2 linked regions of the Acetivibrio cellulolyticus CD2 genome follow. Each later gene encodes a partner of the first gene's protein in a complex. Links are inferred from orthologs where the notes say so. Each region holds a gene or a part of one and is shown on either strand. Other genes may lie near its edges. The genes, in order: ACECE_RS0225255 and pabB.

Evidence for each region.
Region 2: the proteins of ACECE_RS0225255 (region 1) and pabB are in contact, whole or in part, in a solved structure (PDB 8RP0), measured with the Escherichia coli proteins. The link is inferred for Acetivibrio cellulolyticus CD2 from one-to-one orthologs.

The regions. Positions count from the first base shown.
Region 1 is NZ_JH556659.1:1,197,828-1,206,006, reverse strand. Bases 1,840-4,839 are described here. They hold ACECE_RS0225255 (anthranilate synthase component II), read right to left. Parts: upstream 3,631-4,839; coding sequence 3,049-3,630; downstream 1,840-3,048. Other genes in these bases: trpE (anthranilate synthase component I), read right to left, coding at 3,627-4,839; trpD (anthranilate phosphoribosyltransferase), read right to left, coding at 1,944-2,972; trpC (indole-3-glycerol phosphate synthase TrpC), read right to left, coding at 1,840-1,910. In the rest of the region: ACECE_RS0225275 (L-lactate dehydrogenase), read right to left, coding at 1-233; ACECE_RS0225270 (phosphoribosylanthranilate isomerase), read right to left, coding at 392-1,048; more of trpC, read right to left, coding at 1,119-1,839; more of trpE, read right to left, coding at 4,840-5,111; ACECE_RS32740 (hypothetical protein), read right to left, coding at 5,131-5,256; ACECE_RS0225245 (DEAD/DEAH box helicase), read left to right, coding at 5,491-6,990; ACECE_RS32735 (hypothetical protein), read right to left, coding at 6,997-7,125; ACECE_RS0225235 (ArnT family glycosyltransferase), read left to right, coding at 7,287-8,179. UniProt on the Escherichia coli protein: Part of a heterodimeric complex that catalyzes the two-step biosynthesis of 4-amino-4-deoxychorismate (ADC), a precursor of p-aminobenzoate (PABA) and tetrahydrofolate.
Region 2 is NZ_JH556653.1:1,367,112-1,375,110, reverse strand. What follows is about bases 3,520-6,339. They hold pabB (aminodeoxychorismate synthase component I), read left to right. Parts: upstream 3,520-4,127; coding sequence 4,128-5,552; downstream 5,553-6,339. Other genes in these bases: ACECE_RS0208115 (hypothetical protein), read right to left, coding at 6,320-6,339; ACECE_RS0208120 (aminotransferase class IV), read left to right, coding at 5,539-6,339; ACECE_RS32565 (hypothetical protein), read left to right, coding at 3,520-3,546. Also shown: gltA (NADPH-dependent glutamate synthase), read right to left, coding at 1-204; ACECE_RS0208145 (sulfide/dihydroorotate dehydrogenase-like FAD/NAD-binding protein), read right to left, coding at 197-1,042; gdhA (NADP-specific glutamate dehydrogenase), read left to right, coding at 1,778-3,118; more of ACECE_RS32565, read left to right, coding at 3,388-3,519; more of ACECE_RS0208120, read left to right, coding at 6,340-6,342; more of ACECE_RS0208115, read right to left, coding at 6,340-6,997; tRNA adenosine(34) deaminase TadA, read left to right, coding at 7,454-7,897. UniProt on the Escherichia coli protein: Part of a heterodimeric complex that catalyzes the two-step biosynthesis of 4-amino-4-deoxychorismate (ADC), a precursor of p-aminobenzoate (PABA) and tetrahydrofolate.

The sequences.
Region 1 (8,179 bases):
ATTATATCTGAATCTTTTACATCCTCAAAATCTCCAGAGGTTATTGACATATTAATAAAAAAAGAAAGCCCATGGTTTAAATCAAGCGCCTCCCCTTTCGCCTTATCCTTATTAGCATCTATTAGCACAAGTTCTGAAACCAAACCGCTCATTGCAAGAGCAAATGCAGCAGATGAACCAACTAACCCCGTTCCTATAATTGATGCTTTGCCTTTTGATTTTGTAGATTTCATAAAAAAATCCGCCTCCCTAAAATATGACCTATTTCATATATATTCAGAAATAAGCTTTCACATACCCAGGGACGCGCTATCAAAAGGCTTTAAAGGAATAACTGTCTACAACAAGATTGTTGCTTGGCCATTTGTCTATTGTATATATGAACGAAGACTTACAACACTTCACAATTATCAACACCCTTTACTTTATCCATAAAGCATCTGATTTTGGATTCGTCCTTACAGCCTTCTGTCTCAACACCACTGCTCACATCTACACCATATGGTCTTGAAGCTTCAACCGCATTTGAGACATTGTCAGCATTTAATCCTCCCGCCACAAAAATCCTTCCACATGACTTTGCAAGGTTTGCCAATTTCCAGTCAAAAACCTTTCCTGCACCTCCATACGAACCTTCTACAAAGGCATCCAATAAAAATGCATCAACCACATACGACTTCAGCATGGCTATAGATTTTTCATCCTTTACCCTTACAGCTTTCCAAATTTCAACACCCTTACCTGCAGGCTGTGAGCCCAGTACTCCCTTTAGCGTATCAATATACTGTGGAGTCTCATCTCCATGAACCTGAATGCAGTTCAGTTTGCACTCAGCGAGAACCTCAACAATTTTATCAATGCTTTCATTCACAAATACCCCAACAGTCTTTATCTGCGGATCAAGCCCCTGCTTTAAATACCTGACCTGATCCACAGATACCCTGCGCTTGCTCTCAGCAAATACAAAACCTATGTACTGAGGCTTATACTTATTTACAAATTGAATGTCTTCGATCCTTTTTATGCCGCAAATTTTTATTTTAGTCATGTCTACACCATTCCTAAATATAACTTCCTCTGATTTTGCTTAAGCCTAACTGTCACACAAAAAGTAAAAGTTATACTCTCATTGTCCCCTTAAGCTCTTTTATTTTTTCCTTAATAGACGGAGCGCGCATAAATGTTTCACCAATCAATACTGCATCAACGCCAAGTTCTTTTAAATATTTAATGTCGCTGTAATCCTTTATTCCGCTTTCGCTGACAACAACTCTGTCATTTGGAATATAATTCATAAGCTTCTCAGTTGTTTTAATATCTACATTAAAAGTATTGAGATCTCTATTGTTTATTCCTATTATTTGAGCACCCGATTCCAATGCCCTATCAAGTTCTTCCTTGTTATGAACCTCAACAAGACACTGCATACCAAGTATACCAGCAACAACCTGAAACTTCTTCAAGTCTTCGTCAGAAAGCAGGGATGTAATCAGGAGTATTGCATCTGCTCCAAGGCACCTTGATTGGTATACCTGCCACATATCTATAATAAAGTCCTTTCTTAAGAGTGGAATAGGATATGCCTGTCGTATCCTTACGAGATAATCGTCATCACCCAAAAAGAAGTTTTTTTCTGTCAAAACAGACATTGCCTGCACATTAGATTCGCTGTACTCCCTGGCAATCATCAACGGATCAAACTCTTCTTTAATTATTCCTTTCGAAGGAGAAGCTTTCTTTACCTCAGCAATTATTGATATATCACTATTATCTTTAAGTGCTTTAAAAAAGTTCTGCGGGCTGTGCATACCAGGCCTTTTAATCCGTTGTTTCCAACCTTCAATTGATATCCTGCTCATTTCATCTTTAAGCTGTATCTTTTTTTGTTCTACAATTTTATCTAAAATCATAAATACCTCCAAGTTTGTCATATCAAAAAAGCATTAATACAAAACAGGAATAAACGAATTTGAAAGCGCTTTTAACTCATTCAACTTATCCAATGCTTTTCCACTATCTATTATTTCTTCTGCCATTTTTATGCCTGATTTAATATCTTCTGCTGCTTTTCCTACATATAAAGCCGCTGCAGCATTTAATACTACAATATCTCTTTTAGGTCCCTTTTCTCCACTAAATATATCTAAAATTATCTTCGAATTTTCCTTTGAGTCTCCCCCTATAATATCCGCCTTATTCACCATTTTCAACCCATAGTTCTCAGGATTCAAATCGTAAGTAGTGACTTTACCGTCTTTTAATTCAGAAACCCTTGTTAGGCTAGATAGGGATATTTCATCCATTCCGTCCATTCCGTATACAACCATGGCATTTTCAACATTTAGATTTGAAAGAACATAAGCCAATGGTTCGGTTAATTTTTCACTAAACACCCCAAGAACCTGACCTTTTGCGCCAGCTGGATTTGTAAGAGGTCCAAGAATATTGAATATTGTCCTGATCCCCAACTCTTTTCTAGGGCCTGCTGCATGTTTCATTGATTTGTGAAAGGTCGGAGCAAACATAAAGCCTATATCAAGCCCTTCAATACATCTCTTTACCTTTTCAGGTTCTAATGAAATATTAATACCCAGACTTTCCAAAACATCGGCACTTCCGCTTTTACTTGATACAGACCTATTTCCGTGTTTTGCAACAGTTACTCCTCCTGCTGCAGCTACAAAAGCTGCTGCTGTTGAAATATTAAACGTATATGAACAATCTCCGCCTGTTCCCACAATGTCTATGAAGTATTCCTTATTCAGCATTATCCTATCTGCCTTTTCTCTCATTACCTTAGCACATCCGGTTATTTCTTCAATAGTCTCTCCCTTAATCCTGAGAGCCGTAATAAAGCTTCCTATTTGTGCCTGAGTTGCTTCACCTTCCATAATGCAGTTTAATGCATCTATTATTTCCTTCTCGCTTAAATTTTTGCCCTCAACTAATTTTTGAATTGCCCCTTTTACCATTCTAAATTCTCCTCTCTTCTCTTCTTAATATTGTCTGATTATCTTACCTAATCTCCTCTTTACCTCTTAGAAGCTTTTATATTTTAATTTCAAGGAAATTTCTTAATATGCATTTTCCATTCGGTGTAAGAATTGATTCCGGATGAAACTGAATTCCATAAACCGGATAAGTTTCGTGCATTATACCCATTATTTCGCCATCTTCAGCCCTGGCAGTAACTTGCAGGCACAAAGGAAGCGTTTCATTCTCTACTATAAGTGAATGGTATCTTCCGGCCGTTATTTTTTCATTTAGCGTTTTAAACAAAGCACATTCCCTATTTACAAAAATCTCTGAAGCTTTTCCATGCATAAGTTGTTTTGCATGTATAACCTTTCCTCCAAATGCCTCACCTATTGCCTGATGTCCTAAGCATACTCCCATTATAGGTATATATTTGCCCAACGTTTTGATAAGTTCAATACTTATCCCTGCATCTTTAGGAAATCCCGGACCTGGTGAAATTATAATGTGCGAAGGAGCTTTCTCCCTGATTTCTTCAATAGTTATTCTGTCGTTCCTGTATACCTCTATGTTTGGATTTATCTCACCAATATACTGATAAAGGTTATAAGTAAAAGAATCATAATTGTCTACTATCAATATTTTCCCACTCATCTTATTTCACCAACTTCCTCTAATGCTTTTAGCTGTGCCTTTGCCTTATTTAAGCACTCCTCATATTCATTTTCCGGAACTGAATCGGCTACTATTCCGGCGCCAGATTGAACATATGCCTTGTTATCTTTAAAGATCATTGTTCTTATAGTGATACAGCTGTCCAGATTTCCATTGAAGCTAAGATATCCGATAGCACCGCCATATGGGCCTCTTTTTACATTCTCAAGCTCATCAATAATCTCCATTGCCCTCACCTTTGGTGCTCCCGACAAAGTTCCTGCAGGCATAATTGACATCATTGCATCGAATGCTGTCTTATCTTCCCTTATAGCACCTTGTACATTAGTAACAATGTGCATTACATGTGAGTACCTTTCTATATGCATTAAATCCTTCACCTTAACCGTCCCATAACGTGATACTCTTCCAATATCATTTCTTCCAAGGTCAACAAGCATTGTATGCTCGGCCAGTTCTTTTCCATCAGCCAAAAGTTCTTTTTCAAGAGCTTCATCCTCTTCTTTTGTCTGACCTCTTTTCCTGGTACCAGCTATCGGACACGTTTCAACTGTACCCTCCTCAACCCTTGCCAGCATTTCAGGCGATGAACCGACTATATTGTAGTCATTGAACTTTAAATAGTACATATATGGGGATGGATTTATTAAACGCAACACTCTGTATACGTTGAACGGATTCTGGTTGGTTTCAACGCATAGACGTTGAGACAAAACCACCTGAAATATATCTCCATCTTTTATATATTGTTTTGCTTTTAAAACATTTTCACAATACTCTTCTCTGGTAACATTGCTTGTATATTTAAACTCCGGGTTCTTTTTATCAAAGTCAGGTTTGAAATTATCAGTGGTCTTCCATCTTGTATCCAAAATCTCATTATAAATTGACTTAATTCTATCTATAACACTGTTATAGCCTCTTTCCAAGTTTCCATCGACGTGAAGATTTACTATTATATGAATCTTTTGCTTTAAGTGATCAAAAACCAGCACCTCATCAGTAAACAGGAAATGACTTTCAGGCAGGTTCAAGTCGTCTTCCGGTACATTAGGAAGATTTTCGTAATACCTTATCATGTCATATCCAAAGAAACCAACAGCACCGCCACTAAACCTCGGCATCTTTTGCAAACTGGCTCCTTTGAATTTCTCCATAAGTGATCTGATTACCTCAACCGGGTTACCTTCAACTTCAGATACCTTTCCATCTTTTTCTTCAATTATAGTTTTGTTTTTATAGCTCTTGGCTACAATAAAAGGATTTCTACCAATAATAGAATACCGTCCCCACTTTTCACCGCCTTCAACACTCTCTAAAAGAAAACAATATTTACTTTGCTCAAATCTTTTAAAAAGGCTTATAGGTGTCTCCATGTCGGCATAAACTTCCATTGAAACAGGAATAATAGTAAAGTCTTTGGCTAAATCCTTGACTTCATCAATGCATGGATAAAACATTTTGATGCCTCCTTTGTTTTCACAAGGAAGACATGAGAGTTGAACCAACTAAAAAAGCCAGAACAAAGAATCCTGGCATATAGAACGCAATTAAATTATCGCATCTAGCCTCGTCTCTTCTCATCTCTTCACAATATAAACTCATCTCAACTATTCTTAATAGCATTATAGCACAGCAAGCTGTCTAAATGCAATCCTTTTCTCAGCGTTTACTTTAGCTTAAGCACAACCTTAATTAAATCGGTAGAAAATGAGCTTAATGATGCTTCACAAATTCTTGTGCGTATGATAGAATTTGATCAACCGCAAAATAAATTAGAATAAACTCAAAATAAATGTTATAATCTAAACATCTCACAAATTACGAAAGAGGATAATAATGAAAAACAGTTTTAATGATCTGGGCATTTCGCCGCCAATTTTAAAGGCCTTAGAAGAAATGGGTTTTGAGGCACCTACAGAAGTACAGAGCAAAGCAATTCCCCACATTTTGAATCATGAAGATCTGATTGTAATGTCTAAAACTGGCAGTGGCAAAACTGCAGTTTTTGGCGTTTCCATGCTGCAAATGATTGATCCTAAAGCAGATGGACCACAGGGTCTGATTCTCACACCAACACGCGAACTTGCAGTCCAAGTAGACAATGAGCTAAAAAAAATGGCCAAACATCTTGATCACCATACAACTGCAGTATATGGTCAGCACAGTATGAATGTAGAAATTCAGGCTCTAAGACGTGGTATCTCCATTGTCACAGGAACACCTGGCCGCGCTTATGACCACATTCATACCGGAAATTTGATAACCAAAAACATACGTTTTCTAATACTTGATGAAGCAGACAGAATGCTTGACATGGGCTTTCTAGATCAAGTAGTAAAAATTATAAGAACCTTGCCAAAAGATAGGGTGACTCTGCTTTTTTCAGCTACCATCCCGCCTGAAATCCGTAGGATATGCAAGGAATACATGAAACAACCTTTAACTATAGAAATTAAATCGCAAACAAAAACAGTTGATACAATTGAACAAATATACTACCGTATTGATAACCAGCAAAAGAACACGGAGTTGAACCACCTGCTTCTAATTGAACGGCCTGAAAGCTGTATGATTTTTTGTAACACTAAAATTGCAGTTGATAAGGTTCAAAGCTTTTTATCCCGCAAGGGATATGCTTGTCAGTCACTACATGGGGATATCCCTCAGGCCAGGAGGATGAAGACCATTCAGCAGTTTAAGCAGGGAGATTTTCATTTACTGGTAGCCACTGATGTTGCCGCAAGAGGTATCCATATAGATAATTTGTCCCTTGTTATCAACTATGATGTTCCCCTTGAGAAGGACAATTATGTGCATAGAATTGGTCGTACAGGCAGAGCAGGAAACGGAGGTCGCGCCCTTACTTTAGTTACAAGTGAGGACATTATGAGCCTCTATGCCATAGAAGAACATATCGGAGCTATGATTACTGAAGGAGAATTGCCTACCCAAGAAATGTACAACGCTCAAAAGGCTGCGGCAGATAAATGGGCAAGGGCAAACTCACTGCAACACAGACCAACACGCACAGATTCAGGATCAAACTCAAAAGCAACACCAACAAAACAATCTTATAACAAACCTCCTCAACACCATAATAAACCTAATGGTAAAGCAACCGAGATTAATACGAATAAAGCAGTCAAAAGGACCGGTACAGGCTATCCTACCCAACAAAACAAACCACCCCACTCAATCGCCAAACCTGCACCAAGGCCTTCAAAGGACACTCCTGTAAATTCTATCAAACGAAGCACAGAAGTTGTAAAGAGCGAAAACGTTAAAGAAAAAAAATCATTTATTCATCGTATTCTACATAAAATATTGGGCAAATAGGGGTATCTACGCCCCTTTTTGGGCCAATGCTATAGTCAATTTGTTAGCTTGTTTGCAAAAAACAATTGAGCCGGATACAATTGTTTTTGCCGGAACAAACTTCATATCAATAGCCCTTATCCCCTTTTTATCCACTATAAAATAAGTGTATCATTTATAAATTGACAGCTGTATGCCATATTATAAATTCTTTTAAGCTGCTTTCCAATTCGCCTACCTACACAATAATATTAACCTTGACATACTCCAAAGAAGGAAAGTAAAATGTTCTATATAAAACCTTATAAGGAGACACTATGTTAAAGAAGACTGTAGATTTCATAAAAAAATACCCTTACCTGTTAATAATACTTGCTGGAGTAATTTTAAGGCTTGTTTGGATAATAGTCATGCCAACGTACCCTGAGACAGATTTTATGTGGTATCGTATCAAGGGTATAGAACTTTCACAGGGTAAAGGATTTCTTAACGGTATTTATCCATATTATACAGGGACTCCTGGCAAGCCAACAGCATTCCGACCTATTGGATATCCCGGAACACTTGCACTTTTATATCTTGTTTTCGGCACAAAACTTATTGTAGGAAAGCTGTTTAATGTAGTATTATCTACTTTAATAATGTTTTTAACCTACAAACTTGCAAAGCAGTTCTTCAATGAGAAAATTGCATTAATTACATTGGTGTTATTTGCATTTTCACCCCTTGCCATTGCATACAACAGCATACATTGCTCAGAGATATTATTCTCAGCACTTCTAATGCTTTCAATATATTTGTTTTTTAATAAAAACAATCCGCTTCTTATTGGATTATTAATTGGATACCTCACTCTTGTAAGACCGATTGGAATGTTTATACCTCTTATTTTTGCACTTTTTATCTTTATAAAGAAGGATCTGAATTTAAAAAAGAAAATAATTTATATAGCTTCATTTGCAGTTGCTGTTGCTTTAGTTGTGGCTCCATGGGTTATCAGAAACTATATTGTCTTTGGTGAACCTGTATTTTCGACCAATGGAGGCTACGTTATATATGTTAACAACAATGACAATGCCAACGGTTCATGGACTGACCCTTACAAATACAAAGATAGTCCATTTCTTAAATATAGAACTGAAACCGGGTTCGATGAAATGGCAACACACAAGGTTGGAAAAGAGCTTGCTTATAAATGGATAAAAGAACA
Region 2 (7,999 bases), on another replicon or contig:
AGCAACCAGCTTTATAAAATCAGGTATCTGTACATTAACCGGGCATCCTTCAACACAAGGCCTGTGCTTACACTGAAGACACCTTTGGGCCTCTTCTTTTGCCATATCCTCATTATACCCCAACGCCACTTCGAGGAAATTTCTGTTTCTTACATCAGGTTCCTGCTCAGGCATTTGAACTTTTTTTGGTGACATATTAGGCATTATTAGCACCTCGCAATCTACATTCGTGTTCCTCAAGCGAACTCTTTTCCTCTTTTTTATACATAAGCTGCCTTCTCATAGCTTCATCAAAGTCAACTTCATGGCCGTCAAAGTCAGGGCCATCTACACAGGCAAATTTTGTTTTGCCACCGACTGTTACACGACATCCTCCGCACATACCGGTTCCGTCAACCATCACCGGATTCATACTTACTATTGTCTTTATGCCATATTGTTTTGTTAGGTTACTTACAACCTTCATCATAATGAGAGGCCCAATGGCAATTACCATATCATATTTATTTCCCTCTTCAATGAGTTTTTTTAATACGTCTGTTACAAAGCCTTTATTTCCATTTGAGCCGTCATCGGTTGTTATAAAAACTCTATTGCTTACAGCCTTCAACTCTTCTTCTAGAATTATGAGATCCTTGTTTCTAAATCCAGCTATTGAATCAACTTCAGCGCCTAAACTGTGAAGCTTCTTTGCCTGTGGGAAGGCGATTGCTGATCCAAGACCCCCGCCAATAACTGCAGCCTTTTTCACCCCTTCTAAGTGTGAGGCAACTCCTAAAGGTCCAACAAAGTCAAGAATGGTATCGCCTTCTTCTAAGGCTCCGAGAATCCTGGTTGTTTTACCGACTTCTTGAAATATTATAGTTACGGTACCCTTTTCACGATTGTAATCTGCTATGGTTAAAGGAATTCGTTCTCCTTCGTCGCATACTCTTAAAATAATAAATTGACCTGGTTCTGCTTTCCTTGCCACGAGAGGGGCTTCAACTTCCAACAGTTTAACGGAAGAATTTAATGTTTGTTTCCTCATTATCCTGAACATTTTTAAACCTCCATAAGAAGCTATATTTTTAATCCATTTTATCATTTTTCTGTAGATTATTTAAGTGCTTTTTGTTACAAATATTTGTAAATTGTATTTAAAAATTTTAGATTGGGAGTTTTGGATAACTTTTGCTAAGGCATGAATGAAAAATTACTTACGCTTTTCTATGGAACACCCATGCGAATCATGCGTATTGTAGCAAAATTATAAAGTAAGTTATTTTCTCATTATAACTAAAAATAGATGTGTAAAAATGAAAGTTATTTTCGCAATACCTTGCATAATTTTAAAAGGGGTGTTTGTGAAAAATACAACAAAAAGGGGTTGAGACCTTGAATTCATTAAGATACAGGTTTTGCAAGTGGAAGTAACTGGTCTTGCATTAAAGTATTTTGAATTTTTGCAGATAATCTCTTGCAATTTTTGCGTGTATTTGGTATAATTCGATTGATTTAATATCTTATAAATATTCTTTAAAAATCCCCAAATTTTAATTTTGGGGTATACGACGTAGTATGCCGTACACGATATGCAATGATGTATGTTGTTTTGACTGCTTAAGGTAGGCTTAATTTATATGGAATCGTAGAATTTTTATAGCAAAATCGAACCATGTGTTTTTGATGTTTTTGCCAGGTTTTTTTTGTTATATATGTTAATAATATTAAAAGTAATTTGCCTAAAAAGCAATTGCCCATATATATGAATATTATTTTTTAGGAGGGTTTTTAAATGAAAATACTTGGTAGTGTTATGGAGAGAGTAGTAAAAAGAAATCCTAACGAGTTAGAATTTCATCAAGCAGTTAGGGAAGTATTAGAATCATTGGAGCCAGTTGCTGAAAAGCATCCTGAATGGGTTAAAGCTGGAGTATTTGACAGAATAGTTGAGCCTGAAAGACAAATCATGTTCAGAGTGCCATGGGTAGATGACAATGGTAATGTTCAGGTAAATAGAGGTTTCAGAGTACAGTTCAATAGTGCTATCGGACCTTACAAAGGTGGTTTGAGATTCCACCCATCAGTTTATCTTGGTATAATCAAGTTCTTAGGATTCGAACAAATTTTGAAGAACTCATTAACAGGATTGCCTATGGGCGGAGGTAAAGGTGGAAGTGACTTCGATCCTAAAGGAAAATCAGACGGAGAAATAATGAGATTCTGCCAAAGCTTTATGTTCGAATTGGCTAAACATATAGGTGAAAACACTGACGTACCTGCAGGTGATATCGGTGTTGGCGGCCGTGAAATCGGATACATGTTCGGAATGTACAAGAAAATGAAAAACGACTTCACAGGAGTATTGACAGGTAAGGGATTAAACTGGGGTGGAAGTCTTGCAAGAACAGAAGCTACAGGTTATGGTCTCTGCTACTTCATGGATGAAGCTATGACACAAATAAAAGGCAAATCCTTTAAAGGTGCAACAGTTGTTGTTTCCGGTTCAGGTAACGTTGCTATATATGCAACTCAAAAGGTTCACCAATTAGGTGGTAAAGTTGTTGCATTAAGCGATTCAAACGGATATATCTATGATCCAGACGGAATCAAACTTGATACTGTTCAACAGATCAAAGAAGTAGAAAGAAAGAGAATAAGCGAATACGTTAAATATCATCCAAATGCAAAATACACTGAAGGATGTGCAGGAATCTGGTCCATCAAGTGTGATATAGCTCTTCCAAGTGCAACACAAAACGAAATTGATGAAGCTAGTGCAAAGACTCTTGTTGCTAACGGATGCTGGGCAGTAGGAGAAGGTGCTAATATGCCATCAACTCCAGAAGCTATTGAAGTATTCTTGAAGAACAAAGTAGTATTTGGACCAGCTAAAGCAGCAAATGCTGGTGGAGTTGCTACTTCAGGTCTTGAAATGTGCCAGAACAGCATGAGATATTCATGGACATTTGAAGAAGTTGATGCAAAACTTAAAGATATCATGGTTAATATCTATAAGAGTGCAAGCAAGGCTGCTAAAGATTACGGCCAAGAAGACAACCTCGTTGTAGGTGCAAACATAGCTGGATTCTTAAAAGTTGCTGATGCAATGTACGCTCAAGGTATTGCATACTAATTTTAAGTTCTAATATAAAGGGCGCGGCTTAAAAAATTAAGCTGCGTCTTTTTGTATTTTATGAATTTTCTAAGCAAATGCCCTAAAATCGAGTAGTGCGAAAGATTTTTAAAATTTTATTTATTGATAAATATTTAACTTTCGGAAAGTATATTGATTAGTAAATATAAATATATTATTCTGTTATTAGGAACATTTCTTTTTATTAAGTTTATTTTTTAACTCAACAAAGATGTTGAAAATAATTTACCCAACGGAGGGCGAAAAAAATGCATATTTCTGATAACTGTTATTTGTGTGAAAACCTTGTTTTTTTTGAAGTTTCCAAGCCTTGTGGATACTACTGTAAAATCTCAGGACAGAAATATTGTTGCGATGGCAGTCAGGAGCAAAATTGCTCGAATTACTGCCCGGAAAACGAAGAATAAACTTTTTAATCTAATCAATACCGACTTGTTTTGAAGTACATATTGCGGGTAAGCTTTTGGGAATATTGCCGTCTATTATATGAACGTCTAATAGATATGAATAGATGTCAGCTTGTTCATCAATGAGCTTATAGCATTGTTCGGTAAGTGTGTGGTCAAGAGATTATGAAATCAAGAAATTTCTTGACCTGATTTTTTAATGTGTAAATCAGTATCTGAATATTTGCCAGTATTGAGAACACCGGGATGAGAAGAATAAAGTGCTGGGAAAAAATAACGGATATTGGGGATTGACAAATTGAATTATATGATCTATAATTTAATTCCGTTGATATTATATGTGCCCATAGCTCAGCAGGATAGAGCGTCGGTTTCCTAAACCGCAGGCCGGAGGTTCGAATCCTCTTGGGCACACCAGTTAGAAGTCGTTAGCCGTATAGGTTAGCGGCTTTTGTTATATTGATAACATATTAAAACCTTTAAGCATAGTTATGTATTGACAATTTGGAACTATTATGTAAGACTTTTTAAAGTGATTCTTAATAAAATCAATCAAATTTAATAGATAAAGGTGCATAAATTTGGAAAAGGAAATAAGCTTAGTAGAAAAGCTTAACATTAAATATGAAAAGGAAGAATTAATTCTTAGTTTTTTCGCAGCAAGACCTAATGCTGTGATACTGGATAGTTCTTTAAAGTCAGCTGACATAGGAAAATTTACTGTTATTGCATTTGATCCGTTTATGGTATTTGAATCAAAGGGAAGTACTATAAAGATCAATAAAGATATTATTATACACGGAAATCCACTTGAGATATTAAGAAAATACATTAGTGAATACAGAATAGAAAATGGTCATAAAGAAGTGCCTTTTTGCGGAGGTTGTATAGGATTTTTTTCTTATGATATTGTAAATTTTATAGAGGAGCTTCCCAAAGTAGCTATTGATGATTTGAATATTAATGATATTACTTTGGGTTTTTATAATAAGGCAATAATTATTGACCATATAAATGGGTGGATATATGCAATAGGTGCATCCTTTGGGGTTAATAGTCCGAAAGAGGAAGCTGCAAGGGCAAATTTGGATAGTGTTAAAGACGTTTTGCATGAGATAATTCAAATTAAGGACGCAGTAGATTATGAAAAAATGAATGTAAAGATATGCACAAATATGCGTTCGAACTTCAGCAGAGAAGATTATATAAGGACTGTTGAGAAAGCTAAAGAGTATATAAGAAACGGCGATATATTTCAAGTTAACCTTTCACAGCGTTTTGAAATGGATATACATAATGAGCCGCAGGAACTGTATTTCAAGCTTCGTAGGAATTCTCCTGCACAATTCTCAGCTTATTTGAATTTTGAGGATATTCAGGTAATCAGCACATCCCCTGAGAGACTTATCAAATTAGAAGGAAATAGGATTGAGACCAGACCTATAAAGGGGACGAGACCAAGGGGAAGGAATGGGGAAGAGGATTTTAATTTAAAAAAGGAGCTTATGGAAAGCGCAAAGGATAAAGCTGAGCTTACAATGATTGTTGATCTTGAAAGAAATGATTTGGGCAGGATTTGTGAAATTGGCAGTGTTGTTGTTGAAAGAAATGCAGAGGTTGAGGAATATGCCAATGTATTTCATACTGTTTCAACCGTATCAGGGAAGATAGAGGAAGACCTGGACATTATAGACTGTATATATGCAGCATTCCCCGGAGGGTCTATAACTGGAGCTCCAAAAATAAGAGCTATGGAAATAATTGAAGAACTTGAGCCTTTTAAGAGGAACATTTATACGGGGTCAATAGGCTTTATAGGTTTTGACGGAACTGTTGACTTAAATATAGCCATAAGAACCATTTTGATTAAGAATAATAGAGCTTATTTTAGCGTAGGCGGCGGAATTGTCTGGGATTCGGATCCTATAAAGGAGTATGAAGAAACTCTTCATAAGGGCGAAAAAGTGCTAGAGGTTTTAGGTGGTGGAAAATATGATTATAGATAATACAAATGATCTTATAAGTGCATATGACTATGGGTTTTTATACGGTTTCAGTATATTTGAGACATTTTGCGTTATGGAAAACGGAAAAGTCTTTCTGCTGGAAAAGCACATTGAGCGTATGCTGAAGTCAGCTGAATTCTTTGGTATAGAGCATAAAATGTCAAAAGATGAGTTGATTAATACGGTGATTTTGTATATAAAAGAAAACTTGATTTCAGATACTATTTTAAGGATGACGCTTAGTGCCGGAAATAGCCAAAAAAGCCTAACACCACGAATAACATTTTCTTGCCGTAAAAATACGTATACAGAAGAAAAAATAACTGCCGGGTGCAAGCTGATGCTGTCAGATATAAGGAAAAGTGAGAACTCAGTAATTTTAAGGCACAAGACATCAAATTACCTAGAAAATTTTGTTTTGATGAACAAGGCTATTGTAGATGGGTTCGACGATATTCTTTTTATGAACTCGTCAGCAAATGTTACAGAAACCGCCAAGAGTAATATATTTTTTGTAAAAGGCAATACCATTCATACGCCTGATTTAAAGTGCGGCCTGCTTCCCGGTGTAATTAGAGAATGGGTTATTGCGGAAGCAGGCCGGCAAAATATTGAGTGCAGAGAAGGATTTTACAGTTTTAATGATTTCATAGACGCAGATGAAGTTTTTGTTACAAATTCAGCTATGGGAATAATGCGTGTTAAATCCATTGGCGCAAAGTGTATCAATAGTGAAATATGTGATTATGTTACAAAAAAACTTGCTCTTATTCTGCGCTTGCACCTATGAATATTTCCGAAACAGAATCGTTCTCAAAGGTAAAGACTATACCACCGTATATGCTGCCTGCAACAATCAATGCTGAGCCCTCCTTATTTTCAGCAGGGTTTATTTCATTTTTATAGGCATTAAGAACATCAGCTCGTTTACTTCCTATACCGATTTGGCGAGTTGTTTTAAAGGTGCATGGATTACTGATGTCTATGGAGTATATAGCAGCAGTATTTTCAGTTTTTACAACGTCTAAAAGAATTCCCTTTGCACCGTAAATCCAGGTTTGGTGTTCCTTGCCATCAGATCCCCAGACTTGGAATTTGGTTTTTTCTTCAGGTTCTCCTAAAGCTTTTACAACATCATCCGAGCTTAAGTTATACTTAAGGGAGCCTACAGAGTCGTTATTCATAAGGTCAAAACCAACTGATGAATAATCATTATCTTTGCTTTCTGTAGAATTATTCGGAGCTTGTGTTGCGCTCGCAGTTGTATTTTCCTGTTTGTTTGCAGGGGAATTTTCGGGTTTACCTGCTGTTGCTTCAGAATTGCTTGGTGCAGTACTTTCAACTCTATTTGAAGCTTTAGGAGTTTGGCCGTTTTTGGTGTTGGAACAGCTACACAAAGCTATCGAGAGTATTAGTGACACCATAATAATATTGAATAATTTCATTTGTTTTTTGCCCCTTCCTGGCTAAATTTTGCTTATATTTTAACATCGAATTCCTCAAGAATCCGGTTGTTATCAACTATCGTGAAGATCATTACATGGGAAGTAACTTGATCCTCAAGTATGTCATGAATTTTTAACCTTATTGCTATTGAGCTATTTGTGTCTATACTGTATGCTTGATTAGCTGCTTATTTATTTTATAACATTTATGGATATTAATAAAGTCTTTTAAATTCTTAAGTATCTATGCTAAGCTCAAATTCTTCATTCCCTAAATACAACACTTTACTAATATGTATCAAATAAGGTAATGGTTTTGCCAAATTGATTTTTATGTGGTAATTATTACTTGGAATTTTACGTACAATGGATTTGACAATAATACTAATTTTAGTTATAATTTATTAGCAATAATGCTTTTTAGGAGCGTTTTAATTGGAACAAGGTTACCTTTTTATGAAAGAGGCTTTAAAGGAAGCTAAAAAGGCTTATAAGAAGGATGAGACTCCGGTTGGTGCAGTTATAGTTAAAGATGGCGTGATAATATCGAGGGGACACAACGAGAAGGAAATGAAAAATGATCCAACCCTTCATGCTGAGATATCTGCTATAAAAAAAGCTTGTAAGAAGCTGAATACCTGGAGACTTAACGATTGTGACCTGTATGTTACTCTAGAGCCTTGTGCAATGTGTGCAGGAGCAATTATTCAGGCAAGAGTCGGAAGACTTTTTATAGGTACGCCCGATCCAAAAGCAGGCGCAGTTGGTTCTGTTGTTGATATATTGGGTGTAGAGAAGTTTAATCACAAGGTTGAAGTTTTCTACGGATTGCTTATGGAAGAGTGTTCAATGATTTTAAAGGACTTTTTCAAAGAATTGCGGCAAAGAAAAAATAAATAAAATTATATATGGAGAGATGGCTGAGCTGGCCGAAGGCGCTCGACTCGAAATCGAGTGAACGGGGAACCGTTCCGTGGGTTCAAATCCCACTCTCTCCGCCAA